DNA from 2 places in the Shewanella sp. DAU305 genome. Region 1 is predicted to be linked to the other one. Evidence: riboswitches for the same ligand, from Rfam matches in the RefSeq annotation. Region 1 holds a riboswitch; the other holds the start of a gene.
The links. Region 1 has a riboswitch for lysine ahead of lysC (lysine-sensitive aspartokinase 3). Riboswitches for the same ligand answer to the same signal wherever they lie in the genome.
Positions count from the first base shown of each region.

Region 2: linked by a shared signal. The riboswitch ahead of OX890_RS09130 (Na+/H+ antiporter NhaC family protein) and the one ahead of lysC (lysine-sensitive aspartokinase 3) in region 1 are both predicted to bind lysine.

Region 1 is NZ_CP113808.1:4,641,297-4,649,239, reverse strand. It holds gene OX890_RS19765 (S9 family peptidase) at 1-2,267, shown strand, start outside; gene arcA (two-component system response regulator ArcA) at 2,365-3,081, opposite strand; gene OX890_RS19755 (DUF3293 domain-containing protein) at 3,670-4,104, shown strand; lysine riboswitch at 4,206-4,380, shown strand; gene lysC (lysine-sensitive aspartokinase 3) at 4,531-5,886, shown strand; gene OX890_RS19745 (succinylglutamate desuccinylase/aspartoacylase family protein) at 5,888-7,009, shown strand; gene OX890_RS19740 (zinc transporter ZntB) at 7,113-7,943, opposite strand, start outside.
Region 2 is NZ_CP113808.1:2,132,181-2,140,123, forward strand. It holds gene OX890_RS09110 (amidohydrolase family protein) at 1-3,025, opposite strand, end outside; gene OX890_RS09115 (H-NS histone family protein) at 3,241-3,633, opposite strand; gene OX890_RS09120 (electron transfer flavoprotein subunit beta/FixA family protein) at 3,944-4,693, shown strand; gene OX890_RS09125 (electron transfer flavoprotein subunit alpha/FixB family protein) at 4,694-5,620, shown strand; lysine riboswitch at 5,716-5,912, shown strand; gene OX890_RS09130 (Na+/H+ antiporter NhaC family protein) at 5,992-7,560, shown strand; gene OX890_RS09135 (M3 family metallopeptidase) at 7,715-7,943, opposite strand, start outside.

The DNA of each region.
Region 1 (7,943 bases):
GCGCCGTTCCCCTACTGATAGCGAGCCAAATGGCCATGATTTCGACAGCTATGATTTCAACAACCACCCCAGCTTTGGCAATGGAAGGCGGCAAACTGCCATTGACGATTGAGCGAATGAATGCCTCGCCCGCCTTAGCAGGCACCAGTCCCCGTGGTTTAAAATTGTCACCCGATGGGCTGCGCGTCACCTATCTTGCTGGCCGTAAAGACAATCAAAGTTTTTATGATCTCTGGCAGATGGATGTCAAAAGCGGTGAGTCGAGCCTGCTATTAAATGCCGATAAACTTGCGACAAATGAATTATCCGATGAAGAAAAAGCCCGCCGCGAGCGCCAACGTATTTATGGTGAAGGCATTATGGAGTACTTCTGGGCCGATGATAGCCAAGCGCTATTAATTCCGGCCTCTGGCAATCTGTATTATTTTTCCCTCGTCGATAATAGCGTGACCCAATTGCCGATTGGCGAAGGGTTTGCTACAGATGCACGCTTATCGCCCAAGGGGCATTTTGTGTCTTTCGTGCGGGATCAAAATTTGTATGTGTTAGATCTGGCGACGAAAAAACTCCAAGCTATGACGACCGATGGCGGCGGGGCAATTAAAAATGCCATGGCCGAGTTTGTCGCTCAAGAAGAAATGGATCGCATGACCGGTTACTGGTGGGCGCCCGATGAATCGGCTATCGCCTTCACCCGTATCGACGAATCTGCGGTCGAGCAAGTGACGCGCAATGAGATCTATGCCGATGGCATTAAACTTACCGAGCAGCGTTACCCAGCCGCAGGTAAAAACAACGTCGACATCGCATTAGGTGTGGTCACGCTAAAAGATAAGGCCATCAATTGGGTGAGCCTGCGCGAAGAGAATAGCAAAGACAAGAGCAAAGACATTTACCTGCCGCGTGTCGATTGGTTGCCCGATAGCAAACACTTGTCGTTCCAGTGGCAGAGCCGCGATCAACATCAGCTCGATTTGCAGTTAGTGGCGTTAGATGCACTGACTAAGCCAAAAACCTTAGTGAAAGAACGCAGTGATGCTTGGGTAAACCTCAATAACGATCTGCATTTCTTAAAACAGCAGTCTGCCTTTATTTGGGCGTCTGAGCGTGACGGCTTTAATCATCTATATCTTTTTGACTTAAAAGGCAAACTCAAAACGCAATTGACTAAGGGCGAGTGGGCTGTCGATGAGTTGGAATACATAGATGAAACCGCAGGCTGGGTGTATTTCACCGGCCGTAAAGACACGCCAATTGAAAAACAGCTTTATCGCGTGCCTTTAGCGGGCGGCAAGGTTGAGCGCGTGAGCAAGCAAGCGGGGATGCACAATCCTGTTTTCGCCGATAATCAGAGCGTATATCTGGATTATTTCAACAGCTTATCTCAGCCACCGCAAATCAGTTTACACGGTGACGAGGGCCAGCAACTGGCTTGGGTCGAGCAAAATGCGGTTAAGCAAGGTCATCCTTTATATGATTATGCGGGACTATGGCAAATCCCTGAATTTGGTGAACTGAAAGCCGAAGATGGCCAAGTGCTGCAAACCCGCTTATTCAAACCCGTTCCCTTCGATGCAAGCAAGAAATACCCTGTCGTAGTGCGAGTTTACGGTGGGCCGCACGCCCAGTTAGTGACTAATAGTTGGAGCGAGCAGGACTACTTTACCCAGTATCTGGTGCAACAAGGGTATGTGGTATTCCAGTTGGATAACCGCGGCAGCGCCCACAGAGGCACTCAGTTCGAGCAGGTGATTTACCGTCATTTGGGCGAAGCTGAAGTGAATGATCAAAAAGTGGGGGTGGATTATTTACGGAGTCTGCCCTTTGTCGATGCCGATAATGTGGCGATTTACGGCCACAGCTACGGTGGTTATATGGCCTTGATGAGTTTATTTAAGGCGCCGGATTACTTTAAAGCCGCGATTTCGGGCGCACCTGTGACCGATTGGCGCTTGTATGACACCCATTATACTGAGCGTTACTTAGGTCACCCCGAAGGTAATGAAAAGGGTTATGAAGCCAGCAGCGTGTTTCCTTACGTGAAAAACTATCAAGCAGGTCTGTTGATGTATCACGGCATGGCTGACGATAACGTCTTGTTTGAAAACAGCACTCGGGTTTATAAAGCGTTGCAGGATGAAGGTAAATTATTCCAGATGATCGATTATCCGGGATCTAAACATTCGATGCGTGGCGAGAAAGTGCGTAATCACTTATACCGCTCATTAGCGGATTTCCTCGATAGACAGCTGAAAAGCGCTAAGTAACAGGCATAAAAAAACCAGATCCTAGGATCTGGTTTTTTGTGAATTGATGCTTATCGAATCAATCCTGTTGCTAATGCGAGTGTCGCTTAGCGGGCAATTAGCCTTCTAAGTTACCGCAAAAGCGATAGCCTTCACCGTGAATAGTCGCGATGATTTCTGGCGTATCTGGCAAGCTTTCGAAATGCTTACGGATACGACGGATAGTCACGTCTACAGTACGATCGTGTGGCTTAAGTTCACGGCCAGTCATTTTCATCAGTAGATCGGCACGAGTCAAAATTTTGCCTGGGTTTTCAACAAAGTGCAGCATAGCGCGGAATTCGCTACGTGGCAGTTTGTAAGATTCACCCTGTGGGCTCACTAATGAACGGCTGTTGATCTCTAAGCTCCAATCGTTGAAGCGATAGTATTCTACTGAGCTCTTTTCTTCGACTTCGGCACCAGCGCTGTTGACGCGAGTCAGAAGGTTACGAGCACGAATCGTCAATTCACGTGGGTTGAACGGCTTGGTAATATAATCGTCCGCGCCAATTTCAAGTCCAAGGATTTTGTCGACTTCGTTGTCACGACCTGTCAGGAAGATCAGACCGATGTTGTTGATTTCACGTAGTTCACGTGCCAACAACAGGCCATTCTTACCTGGCAAGTTAATGTCCATAACGACCAAGTTAATTTTGTTTTCCTGCATAGCCTTATGCATTTCTGCGCCATCATTGGCCTCAGTTACCACATACCCTTCTGCCTCGAAAATACTTCTCAGCGTGTTACGGGTAACGGCTTCATCTTCAACGATCAGAATGTGCGGATTTTGCATATTATTTACCTAAATTTTAATCAGTTTATACTAACCAATAAGAGCAACTTACTTCGGGCTCTTATATTCATAAAAGCGTTGATACTTCCTTGAACTGCTTTGTGCTCAAAAGGAAAATCTTTACGGTGACATCTATATCTGGATGTAGATTAAGTGCACGTTTAAGTGTAATACGAGAAAACGTAATCAGTACCAACTTCGATAAGCAATAGTTAGAATAAGTTCCTTAACTATTGTTTTTTTTAAATGTTTAAAAGACAAATCAAATGTAGAACACATTTTAAACAGATGCCCGGTCAGTTCACGTTACTTAAAGCGATATATGTAACAAACTTTATTGAACGATAAGCATCTTGCTCAATCTGTTTCAACTCACCAGTACGTACATTGTACTCGTTTTAGTCATTTGTTAACAAATGAAATGTTAACAAATTTTAGGTGAGTCGAGGTTTTTACCATGATATTTACTTTAGCTATTGATTAGTATAACTAATGTATTTGCCATTCCTGTGAGCCAGTTCACGCCTCTTTGGATTTTACAATCACTCTGCTACACTAGCCTGGGTTCATTTTTCGATTAGACTACCAATGGACAATACGACTCAAGATTTGTGGCAATGTTACCAAGCGCCGTTATTTTTGCTGACTCAAGCATTATCCTGTGATTTTTCCTTTGCTGTTATTACCGCTCATAATCCCGCTTCAAAGCTGCTTTCTCCCAGTCAAAACCGTTTACTCGATCGCCAACTTCTCCGTGAAATTGAATTACTCGGCAGTCCCTATCGTGCTTTAGTGGGCGCGGCGCCGGATTTATCCCACATGGAAAAAAGCTGGGCCGTGTTTATCGATAGAACGATGGCGCTGCAATTGGGGAAGAAATTTAATCAATACGTGATTTATGTGGTCGAACAAGGGGATGTGAGCTTAGTGCCTTGCACCTTGGCCGGACATGATGAAGTGTGTTTAGGCAAATTTAGTGATTATGTGCAGCTGGTATACGAGTTACCCGATTTAAGCACTTAGTTGTTTTCAAAAGATTTTATTTAAATTATTCATTTGTTATGAAATTAGCATTGACTTCATTAGGGGTTTATTGCTACTTTTTTCGTCCCTTTCCATAGGAAAGGAACAGAAGAGGAGCGTTAACTAGGTAGTCGGTCAGAGGAGCACAAACTCCAGCGATGACTGATGAGGGAGATTAACGCCGAGGCATAGATATGGTTGCTGCATGTTTATGTCGGTCGCTCAGGCTGAATCCTGACGATTGTCACCTGTAATTGGTGGAGAGCTTCTGGTGACGATTGCTGTTTCCCTTCTTTTGGGGTGCGTTATCATTGAGCACCAGGCTCTTCGAACGAAGTTAGTTCGGAGTGTGATCATGTTAGTTAATCAATATTTTATTCAATCTGCGTTTATTTCTTGCCCTACGTGTTTCACGGAGGTGCGCTAATGTCCCTCGTTGTCGCAAAATTTGGTGGCACCTCAGTCGCCGACTATAACGCTATGAATCGCTGTGCCGACATAGTGTTAGCTAATCCTCATTGCCGTTTAGTCGTGGTCAGCGCATCGAGTGGCGTGACCAATCTGTTAGTTGAATTGACGCAAGAATCCATCAACGACGATGGTCGATTACAGCGATTAAAACAAATTGCCCAAATTCAATATGCGATTTTAGATAAGCTCGGTCGTCCTAACGATGTGGCCGCCGCATTAGATAAATTATTGAGTCGCATGTCAGTATTGAGTGACGCGCTCGCATCACAACGCAGCAAAGCGACCATGGATGAGTTGTTGTCCCTCGGTGAGCAATGTTCTTCGGCGTTGTTTTCAGCAGTCATCCGCGAGAAAGGTGTTAACTCTAGTGCCTTCGATGTGCGTCGAGTATTACGTACCGACAGCCATTTTGGCCGCGCGGAACCCCAGGTTGAGCAGATTGCGACTTTAGCTCGTGATTATCTACATCCACTGTTAGCGGAACAAGTGATTGTCACACAAGGCTTTATCGGTGCCGATGAAGCAGGTAAAACGACAACATTAGGCCGCGGTGGTAGTGATTATTCTGCAGCTCTGTTAGCCGAAGCGTTACGCGCCTCAGCGGTCGAGATTTGGACCGATGTAGCGGGGATTTATACAACCGATCCGCGTCTTGCGCCCAATGCTTTTCCGATTGCCGAGATCAGCTTTAATGAAGCCGCCGAGATGGCGACCTTTGGTGCCAAGGTATTGCATCCTGCGACTATTCTTCCTGCCGTTCGTCAGCAAATTCAAGTGTTTGTGGGTTCAAGTAAAGAGCCTGAAAAGGGCGGGACTTGGATCCGCCATCAAGTGGAAGATGCACCCGTATTTCGCGCTGTGGCTTTGCGCCGCGACCAAACCCTGTTAAATCTTCACAGTTTGCAAATGTTGCATGCACAGGGCTTTTTAGCGGAAACCTTTGCGACATTAGCGCGACATAAGATCAGTGTGGATTTAATTACCACCTCAGAAGTGAACGTGTCTCTAACCCTCGATAAAACCGGTTCAGATTCTAGCGGTCAAGGTCTGTTGAGTGAGGCATTGTTGCAAGAATTATCACAGCATTGCCGGGTGCGTGTCGAAGATGGATTAGCCTTAGTGGCGATTATCGGTAACCGCATTGCGACCACGCCGGGTATTTGTCGCCGTGTGTTTGAAGTGTTAGAACCACACAATGTGCGGATGATTTGCCAAGGCGCCAGCCCACATAACCTGTGTGTGTTAGTGGCAGAATCGGAAGCGGCGCAAGTGGTGAAATCGCTGCATCAAAATCTGTTCGAAGGCGCTTAATATGCTGCCGACAACATCGTCTCTGCAAATTGGCGAGCTTGCCGCAGGGCAAGCGCTTACCTTGCCTATTTACCATTTTAAGCCGAGCGACGATAAGGCGACTGGTCCCAAAGTGTATATTCAGGCCAATGTCCACGGCGCTGAAGTGCAAGGTAATGCGGTGATTTATCAGTTGATGAAGCAGCTTGAACTCTGTGACATCCGCGGTGAAATCACCTTAGTGCCGCTTGCCAATCCCCTTGGGATCAACCAAAAAAGTGGTGAGTTTACCCTCGGCCGATTTGACCCTATTACGGGGGCGAACTGGAATCGTGAGTATTTGAATCATGCTATCGATTTGCCGACTTGGTATAGCGAACATGCCAAGCTGAGTGATAGCGAGCTGATCCAAGCTTATCGCAGTACTTTGGTTGAAGCTTGTCAGCAAAAGTTGCGTCACGAATGGGGCATTACTACTGGCCATAGGCTTGCGGTTAATCTGCAGATTATGGCCCACGGCGCGGATATAGTGCTCGATCTGCATACGGGGCCTAAATCCTGTAAGCATTTGTATTGTCCCGAATATGACTTAGCTGCCGCGCAGTTTTTGTCGATCCCTTATACGCTTGTTATCCCCAACACCTTTGGTGGTGCCATGGATGAGGCGGCGTTTTGTCCTTGGTGGCAATTAAGTAATTTTGCAAAAGCGCAGGGGCGAGATTTAGCCGTTGCTGTGTCAGCGTTAACCATGGAGTTGGCGAGCCAAGAGCGCGTCTGTCTTGAGGATGCGTTGGTTGATGCCCAAGGCATTTTGGCGTATTTAAGTCACCGCGGCGTGATCGCTGAAACCGTTGCGCCCGCTAAAATGCAGCGCTTTGGTTGTTACCTTAAAGACTATAAAAAGTATCACGCGCCAAGTTCAGGGTTAGTGGAATACCTCGCGCCTGTGGGTGAACCACTGGTTGCTGGACAGCCCCTAGTGAATTTACTTCGAATGGATTTATACGGTACGGCGGATGAGCTAAAGATGGTCAGTTTGCCCCAGGACTGCGTGCCGATTTTGCACTTTGCTTCGGCGTCTGTGCACCAAGGGACAGAGCTTTATAAAGTCATGACTAATGTGTTTGAGTTGCCGACGACATAATCGCCCGCTTAGAGCATAAGCATTAGCTCATAACATTCAGCTTATAAGAATGAGCGAAAACAACGCCAATCCTAATCGATTGGCGTTGTTGTTTTTAAGGTGGCTATAACCACTTAAATCGATAAAACAGTGCCATCTGTAGGGCGACGAGTGAGATTAATATGCCGCAGAAGGTGGCGAAGGCCCAAGTGTTGTCGGCGCCCGGTATGCCGCCAATATTGACCCCGAGTAAGCCGGTTAAAAAGCCTAATGGTAAGAAAATTGCCGACACTAAGGATAAGAAATATAAGCGTTTATTGAGCTGTTCCGATTGTTGGCTGAGTAATTCTTCCTGAGTCACATTCGCCCTATCGCGCAGGGCATCGAGATCTTCAATGGTGCGGATAAGCTTATCGTTTGTTTCCCTGAGTTTAAGTCGCTCCGAATCGTTAAACAGACTAACTTGCTCGGAAATCATTTTTGAAAAGGCTTCACGCTGGGGCGCTAAATAGCGGCGAATGGCGACAGTTTGGCGGCGCAGTTCAGCGATATCGGTGCGTAAGTCTTTTACATTGCCCGAGACAACGAGCTCTTCTAAATCAGAGAGTTGTTCTTCTAACTTATCGATGAACTCGACTTTACGGTTAGTGAGTCGCTCGCAGACAGCGACGATAAAGTCGCCCGTAGTTGCAGGCCCATTGCCCTCAAGGATCAGCTCGGCGACATCTTTAACCGACTGTAACTCGCGGTCGCAGGTGGATATGATCCGCTGTTTATCGGCATAAATACGCACGGCCACCATGTCTTCGGGAGCTGAATTGGGGTTGAGGTTGACGCCGCGTAACGCGAGCAATATGCCTTCGCCGGCGATAACGGCGCGGGGGCGAGTATCTTGGGCGAGTAGGGCATCACTCTCGACCTTCGGCAGGCCGCTATTGAGTATCCAGTGGCGCGC
Region 2 (7,943 bases), 2.5 Mb from region 1:
CGTTAAGTGGCGTGACTTTTTCACCCGCTTTGGCTTGCTCATCACTGCTGAGAATTTTTTGGATCAGTGCGGCGCGCTCGTTGACTACGGCGAGCTGGGCGACTTGGTCTTGGTCGCGGTCAAAGTAGCGTTTTCCTTCAACCCATGCCTGCGTCACTTTGGCATAAATCGACAGAGGCTCTGCGTTCCACAGTACGATATCGGCCATTTTGCCTGGGGTGAGTGAACCAACAAATTCATCGACTCTTAATTGCTTGGCTGGATTGATGGTGACCATGTTCCAAGCATCTTCCTTCGACATATTGCAATACATCATAGACTTAGCCGCTTCTTGGTTGAGTCTGCGCTGCATTTCATAGTCGTCTGAGTTTATGCTGGTGGTCACGCCTTTGTTTTGCATCAGGCAAGCGTTTTGCGGAATCGCGTCGTACACCTCAAACTTATAGGCCCACCAATCGGCAAAGGTCGAGGCGCCAGCGCCATGGGCGGCCAGTTCACTCGCTACTTTGTAACCTTCGAGCACATGGGTAAAGGTTTGCACTTTAAAGTGATAGGCCTCGGCTAGGCGGATAAACATCAGGATTTCTGACTGCACGTAAGAATGAATGTGCACATCACGTTGCTGATTTAATACTTCGGCCACCGCCTGCAGGCGATAACTTGGGCGCGGTGCGACGGTTTTTTTCTTATCGCTGGAGCGCAGGTCATCATAGGCTTTTAACGCATTCTCATAGGCGATGGCGGCATCGAAGGTCTCTTCAAATAAGGCTTTTACTCCCATACGTGTTTGCGGGAAGCGTTGCACAAATTTCTCTCCCCAGTTGCTCTGCTTAACGTTTTCACCTAAAGCAAACTTGATACTGGCTGGCGCGTTAGCAAATTTAAGTTGCTCGGCCGTTTCGCCCCATTTCATTTTGATGAGTTGCGATTGGCCGCCAATAGGATTGGCGCTGCCGTGCAGAATTTGTGCGCTAGTGACGCCGCCCGCTAAGGCGCGATAGAGTGAAATATCGTCGGGATTAATCACATCACCAATCCGTACCTCAGAGGTTACGGCATCAGTGCCTTCGTTGGTGCCACCATTAATGGCGATATGCGAGTGTTCATCAATAATGCCCGCAGTAAGATGTTTACCCGTTGCATCGAGTACTTGATAGCCAGAAGGCGTACTGAGTTGCTGGCCAATTTTTTCGATGCGGCCATTGGCCATCAAGAGATCAGCATGTTCAAGAATGCCTTGCTTATCCGAGGTCCACAGGGTGGCATTTTTGATGTGCAGCTTCTCAACCTTAGGTGCTTCGCTCAGTCCGTAAGCGACGTTAGGGAAGGTGAGGTGACTCACTAGACTCGTGTTGGCTTCCTCTTTGGTCGCTTGATTGCTTTCTTGGTCAGCACTATTAACCGCTGCAGTTTGCGCTATCGCGATACCGGCAACATTTGTGGTGCGACTCTTAGCATCGACTATTCGACCTTGAATACCGTCATCGGCCATCCACAGGGTAAAGCGGCTAAGGCCATTGATGCCCGCGGCGCTCAAATCGGCAGTAAAGCTTAATCGACCGTCATCATCTAACTTAAGTTGGGTGAGCGCGATACTTTGTTCGCCACTGCTTAAGCTGCCTTGGATTTTGGGTTTATCACCTTTGCTCACATCTTGCAGCGATAAATCCAGCGTGAGGTTATTGAGGCTTAATTGATAATCGCCCAGTAATCTTGCTTGGGGCAGTGAGCGAAGGCTTTGCTGCTGACCTTGCAACCAAACACTGTAGATCTGGCCCTCTTTAAAGATATTGCCCTTAGTGACTACAAAGTCTGCCATGTAACCGGGTGCGAGTTTGCCGGTAAAATCTGCGGTGCCTGTCATCTCGGCGGCTTGGGTGGTCAGTGCGGCTAAGGCTTGCTCTTCAGTTAAACCTTGTGCAACTGCTTGGCGCAGTCGCGGCCAAAAGGCATCCGTCTTAATACCAAACTGCGTTAGCGCGAAGGGAATACCTGCTTTGGCAACTTCTGCTGGATTGGTTGGCGCACGTTCCCACTGTCTTAAATCCGCCAGTGACACTTCGCGATCGGCATCATCTGTCCCGACATCAGGCGCCTGCGGATAGTTTAAAGGCAAGATTAACGGGTAGTTCAGCGCCTTTAACTCATTGATGCGCGAGTATTCTTGACCATTACCGAGTAGATTGGCTGACAGTTTATATTCTTTGAGTAAATGGGCGGCGCGCAATTGATCGTTGAGATTTCTGGTTTCAAAGATAATTTGCTTATCGGCTAAATTATCTAAGCGCTCAAAGGCGATATTAAATTCGACTTGATTGTTTATTGCACCATTGGCCGATTTGTTTTTATTTTGGTTATACCAATTGGCGTCGGCAAAGGTTTGTCTAATAAGTGCAATACTGCCCATTAATGATGACGGATAATCTTGTTCAGATGAGCCTTTATCAAATGCCATAAAAGGTTGACTGCGGGCACGATAAATCACTTCGTTGGCGGTTTTGTCTGCTAATGACAGGCTAACACCCGTCCCTCGGAAGATTCCGTCGAGTTTGCTACTTTGCACACTCGTAAAGCCATTATTGATCCACTCTTTAGCGCGTTCTTTATTGGGATAAACGTAATTAAACCATTCTTTTTCAGAATGAATTGCACCATTGTCTGCATTGCCACCGATACGTTTAATATCATAGACAGGACGAGTGAGCCCAAGTTTTGGATATTCGAACTCAATCCCATAATCGGTGAAAGGATCGATAAATCCAGGATAAATAGTATAGCCACTCAAATCGATTTTAAATGCGCCAGCGGGAATGTCACCGTGCTCAATAATGGCTTTAATTCGATTATTTTCAACCAATAAAGTGGCATCGCTTAAACGCTTACCCGGCTCAATCATTAATTCAGCATGGGTAAAAGCCGTGAGTTTATTGGAGGTTGTCCCTGTCTTGATTTGGGCATATGTGGTCTGTGAGACTAAGCTAGCGATTATGCTGCAGCTTATAATTATCTTATTGTTTATCTGCATTATTTTATTCAATCGAGTGAGGGTGAATAAAGAGTAACTGAAAGCAGATGTAAATACTAAGGTTGAATTGTAACGCAATTTGAGCGGGAATGAGGCGTGGGATTTACGCTTGTCGTTTTAGATTGCAGCCAATAATGGATATAAAAAAGCCCGCAATGAATGCGAGCTTTTATGCAAATGTGTGTTGGTTACTCGAACCGCCACACCGAATTGGATTAGATTAAGAAATCTTCCATAGAACGACCTTTGTTGATCTCGTTCTTAAATACGGTTGGCATACGGCCTTGGCCAGTCCATTGAACCATTTCACCGTCAACTTCGATTTGGTATTTAGCTGGACGAGGAGCGCGTTTTTTCGCGGTTGCTTTAACAGCTACGCCACCTAAGTCATCAATTGATAAACCAACGGCTTCCATTTGTTGACGGATTTCTTCAATCTTAGCATTACGAGCTGCCATGGCTTGTTCTTCTTCCTCAGCCATAGACTCGCGTTCTACTAAAATTTTATCTAATTTGTCGGCTAAATCACGTAACTCTTCAACGCTAAGTTCTTTAACTGCTGCTTTAAAACGACGGCCGTGAGTTAATATCTCTAAAAATTCGCTCATATCTATTTTCGTCCCACTCTAATTTTTAATACAGGATAATGGTGAACAACACCTAAATGATAGAAACTAATATAGCTCGAATCAAATAAAATTATGCGTTTTAAGTAAATTAAATATTATTTATATTTTGAACTTTTCTTATTTACTCAAATAAGTGTCCAAAAAAGTAGCCGTTGCGCGGATTAAAAAATGCAAACAGGCGTTTGACTTTGGTTGACGTTAACGTTAACAGGACGTAAAGTTGCTCTATCCTGCATTGGTATTAACCAATGTTTTGTCCATGTACATGAAAGTGTAGGAAGGAAACCCTATGAAAGTATTGGTGCCCGTTAAGCGCGTTGTTGATGCCAATGTGAAGGTCAGGGTCAAATCTGACAATACAAGTGTTGACACTGCAAACCTAAAAATGGCGTTGAACCCTTTTTGTGAAATCGCAGTAGAAGAAGCGGTTCGTTTAAAAGAAGCGGGTAGCGCTACTGAAGTGGTTGTTGTCAGTATTGGTAATAAAGCCGTGCAAGAACAATTACGTACCGCGCTCGCATTAGGCGCAGACCGTGCGATTCATATCGATACTGAAGAAGAACTGGTGCCAGTATCTATCGCCAAATTGCTCAAAGCGGTACAAGACAAAGAACAAGCCGAACTGGTGATTTTTGGTAAGCAATCTATCGATGGTGATAACAACCAAACTGGTCAAATGTTCGCGGCGCTGATGGATATGCCACAGGCGACCTTTGCTTCTGAAATCAAATTGGAAGGTCAATCTGTGCAAGTCGCTCGCGAAGTTGACGGTGGTATGCAAACCTTACTTATGCCGCTACCTGCAGTCGTGACTGCCGATCTACGTTTGAACGAACCTCGTTATGCTTCACTGCCTAACATTATGAAAGCCAAGCGTAAGCCATTAGAAGTCTTTACAGTGGCTGACTTGGGCGTGACGTTAAAGAGTCACCAAACGGTTGTGAAGGTCACTCCGCCAGCAGAACGTAAAGCAGGCATTATGGTAGCGTCGGTAGCTGAGCTAGTTGAAAAGTTAAAAAATGAAGCGAAGGTGATCTAAATGGCCATTTTAGTATTAGCTGAACATGATAATGCCGCACTGAAACTCGATACGGCAAAAATCGTCACTGCCGCTCGCGCCATTGGCGATGAAGTGCATGTACTGGTTGCGGGTCACCAATGTGGCGCGGTTGTCCAAGCTGCACAGGCACTACAAGGCGTTAGCCAAGTGCTCGTTGCCGATGCCAGCGTGTATGAAGCGCATTTAGCGGAAAATTTTGCCAAATTGCTGGTGGACTTAGCGCCAAACTATGGCCACATTCTGGCTTCTGCTTCGAGCTTAGGTAAGGACACGCTTCCGCGTGTGGCAGCATTATTAGATGTTGCGCAAATATCTGAAGTCATTACCGTCGTCAATGCTGACACTTTTGTGCGCCCTGTGTATGCGGGTAACGCCTTAGCGACAGTGCAAAGCCATGATGCCATCAAAGTTATGACAGTACGCGCCAGTGCTTTTGATGCTGCGCCAGAAGGTAACAGCGCGGCTGTGACGACACTCGATAAAGTGTTTGAAGCGAGAACTCAGTTTGTTTCTCAATCTTTGACGGTATCAGCCCGTCCAGAGTTAGGTAATGCTGGCATTATTGTTTCTGGCGGCCGTGGTATGGGCAGTGGTGAAAACTTCGGCATGTTAGAACAACTTGCTGACAAGCTTGGTGCTGCGGTTGGCGCATCACGCGCGGCAGTTGACGCTGGCTTTGTGCCTAACGATTTACAAGTCGGTCAAACCGGAAAAATTGTTGCGCCTAACTTGTATATTGCCGTGGGGATTTCTGGCGCGATTCAACATTTAGCGGGCATGAAAGACGCAAAAGTTATCGTTGCTATTAACAAAGACGCGGAAGCGCCTATTTTCCAAGTTGCCGATTATGGCTTAGTTGCCGATTTATTTGAGGCGGTTCCTGAGCTGATCACAAGTCTCGGTTGATTTAAACTGTGATCTAGGTCACATTAAGTGGCTTTGCGCTAGCATCTGCTAAGCCGCTTATGTTTTTATGTGCCTCACGCCCGCGTACGGGCGTTCTTAGAAGTAGAGGCGCGCCAAATATTAGTAGTGATCAGTAGGGTGATTCCGTTGATCGATTGCGAAAGGATTTGGTGCCGAAGTGGTTCGATTTATCACGATCAACTGCTGGGGTTGTACCTAATAGGTGCAACACTGCCATAGTATTTTCCGATACGGATATTGGAAATAGTTACTATGGAGCGCTACTGATAGGACAGGTGACCTTGGGTATCTATTGCCTTTCCCCACCAGTTCAGTCGCCCTCCATTCGTATTTAACGAAGATAATAATCAATGACTGTTATGAATTATGCCGATTCGGCACTTTCCTTGCTGCCGCCTGCGGTGGCTATTGTGTTGGCGATCTTAACTCGCCGTGTACTGCTTTCTTTGGGGTTAGGTATTTTAATTGGTGCTTTATTGCTCAATCAATTTTCACCTGTAGCGACGGGTGAATTTGTATTTAATGGCGTTAAAGGACTTTTTTGGACGGGCGAAGGCCTTAATTCGTGGAATTTATATATTCTCGGTTTCTTAATTGTACTGGGAATGATCACAGCGTTAATTACTGTCAGTGGCAGCGCGCGGGCTTTTGCCGATTGGGCTCGTTTACATATACGTAATAAACGTGACGCTAAATTATTAACCATGTTTTTAGGTTGTGTGGTTTTTATTGACGACTATTTCAATAGCTTAGTCGTAGGATCGGTCGCTAGACCTGTTACCGACCGTTATTATATTTCCCGCGCTAAGTTAGCTTATTTATTAGATTCTACTGCGGCACCTGTGTGCGTTATTTCTCCAGTATCAAGTTGGGGCGCGTATATTATTGCACTTATTGGTGGAATATTAACGGCCCATGGTTTTGCTGATACTGGCCATTTGAGTATTTTTATTCAAATGATCCCAATGAACTTCTATGCAATTTTCTCCTTGTTATTATTACTTTTCGTTGTCTTTATGGGATTAGATGTTGGGCCAATGCGCGAGCATGAACTCAATGCCCAACGTGGTAATTTATACGATGAGTCAAAGGGATTACCGCCTGGAGCCAATGCGGATTTACCTGAGGCCGAAACCGGTAAGATCTTAGGGTTATTCTTGCCTATTACTGTATTGGTATTTGCGACCCTGTATTTTATGGTCAACAGTGGCGCTCAAGTACTTGCCGCTGAAGGGATTGAATTTAATATTATTTCAGCATTTGAGAAAACCGATGTCAGTTCATCCCTTTTCTTTGGTGCATTAATCGGTTTAGCGATTTCGCTGATATTGAATTTAGTCCAAGGCGTTGAGAAATCAATGATAGTCAAAGGCATAGTGCAGGGCGCTCGCTCTATGCTGCCAGCGATTTATATCCTGTTATTTGCTTGGACTATCGCAGGCGTGATTGGCCAACTCGAAACCGGCAAGTTTATGGCAAGTCTCGCGACGGGCAATATTCCGTTCGCCTTTTTGCCTGCCCTAATGTTTGTGTTAGCGGGTATTACTGCGTTCTCAACCGGTACTAGCTGGGGCACGTTCGGTATCATGTTGCCGATTGCTGCGGATATGGCGATGGGAAGTCACACTGGCATGATGCTACCTATGCTTGCTTCTGTGCTGGCGGGCGCGGTATTTGGCGATCACTGTTCACCGATTTCCGATACTACGATTTTGTCGTCTACGGGCGCGAGTTGTCACCATATCGACCATGTGGTCACTCAGCTACCGTATGCATTGATTGCGGCGTTTATTAGCTTAACGGGTTATGTCGTACTTGGATTTACTGAGTCAGTTGTGGCTGGTTTAGTGGCCTGTAGTGTGGTGTTTGTGGTTAGCATCATAGTGCTAAAAATCAAATCTAAAGGCGCAATTAGCTAAACCTTAATTGAAGCCTTTCCACTGCTACAAATAAATCAGCCAGCATTATGCTGGCTGATTTTTTTGGTTAACGCTCTATCTCTATCTTTAACCTAATCGCATTAAGGCTATCAGTACTTAACTTAGGCTACTTGCCGCTTAGGTTTTTTGTAGCTTAGAGTGCTTGGTCTAGCCCGCGGCGTTTAAGCAATCCTTGTGTGGTTGGCTCTTGTCCGCGGAAGTTTTTGTAGGCTTCCATTGGCGCAATACTGTTGCCCACTTCACGAATGGTTTTGCGGTACTTCATGCCGATTTCACGATTGAGCCCGCCTTGAGTTTGCACATAGGCAAAGGCATCCGCCGCTAAAATCTCACTCCACATATACGCGTAATAACTTGCCGAG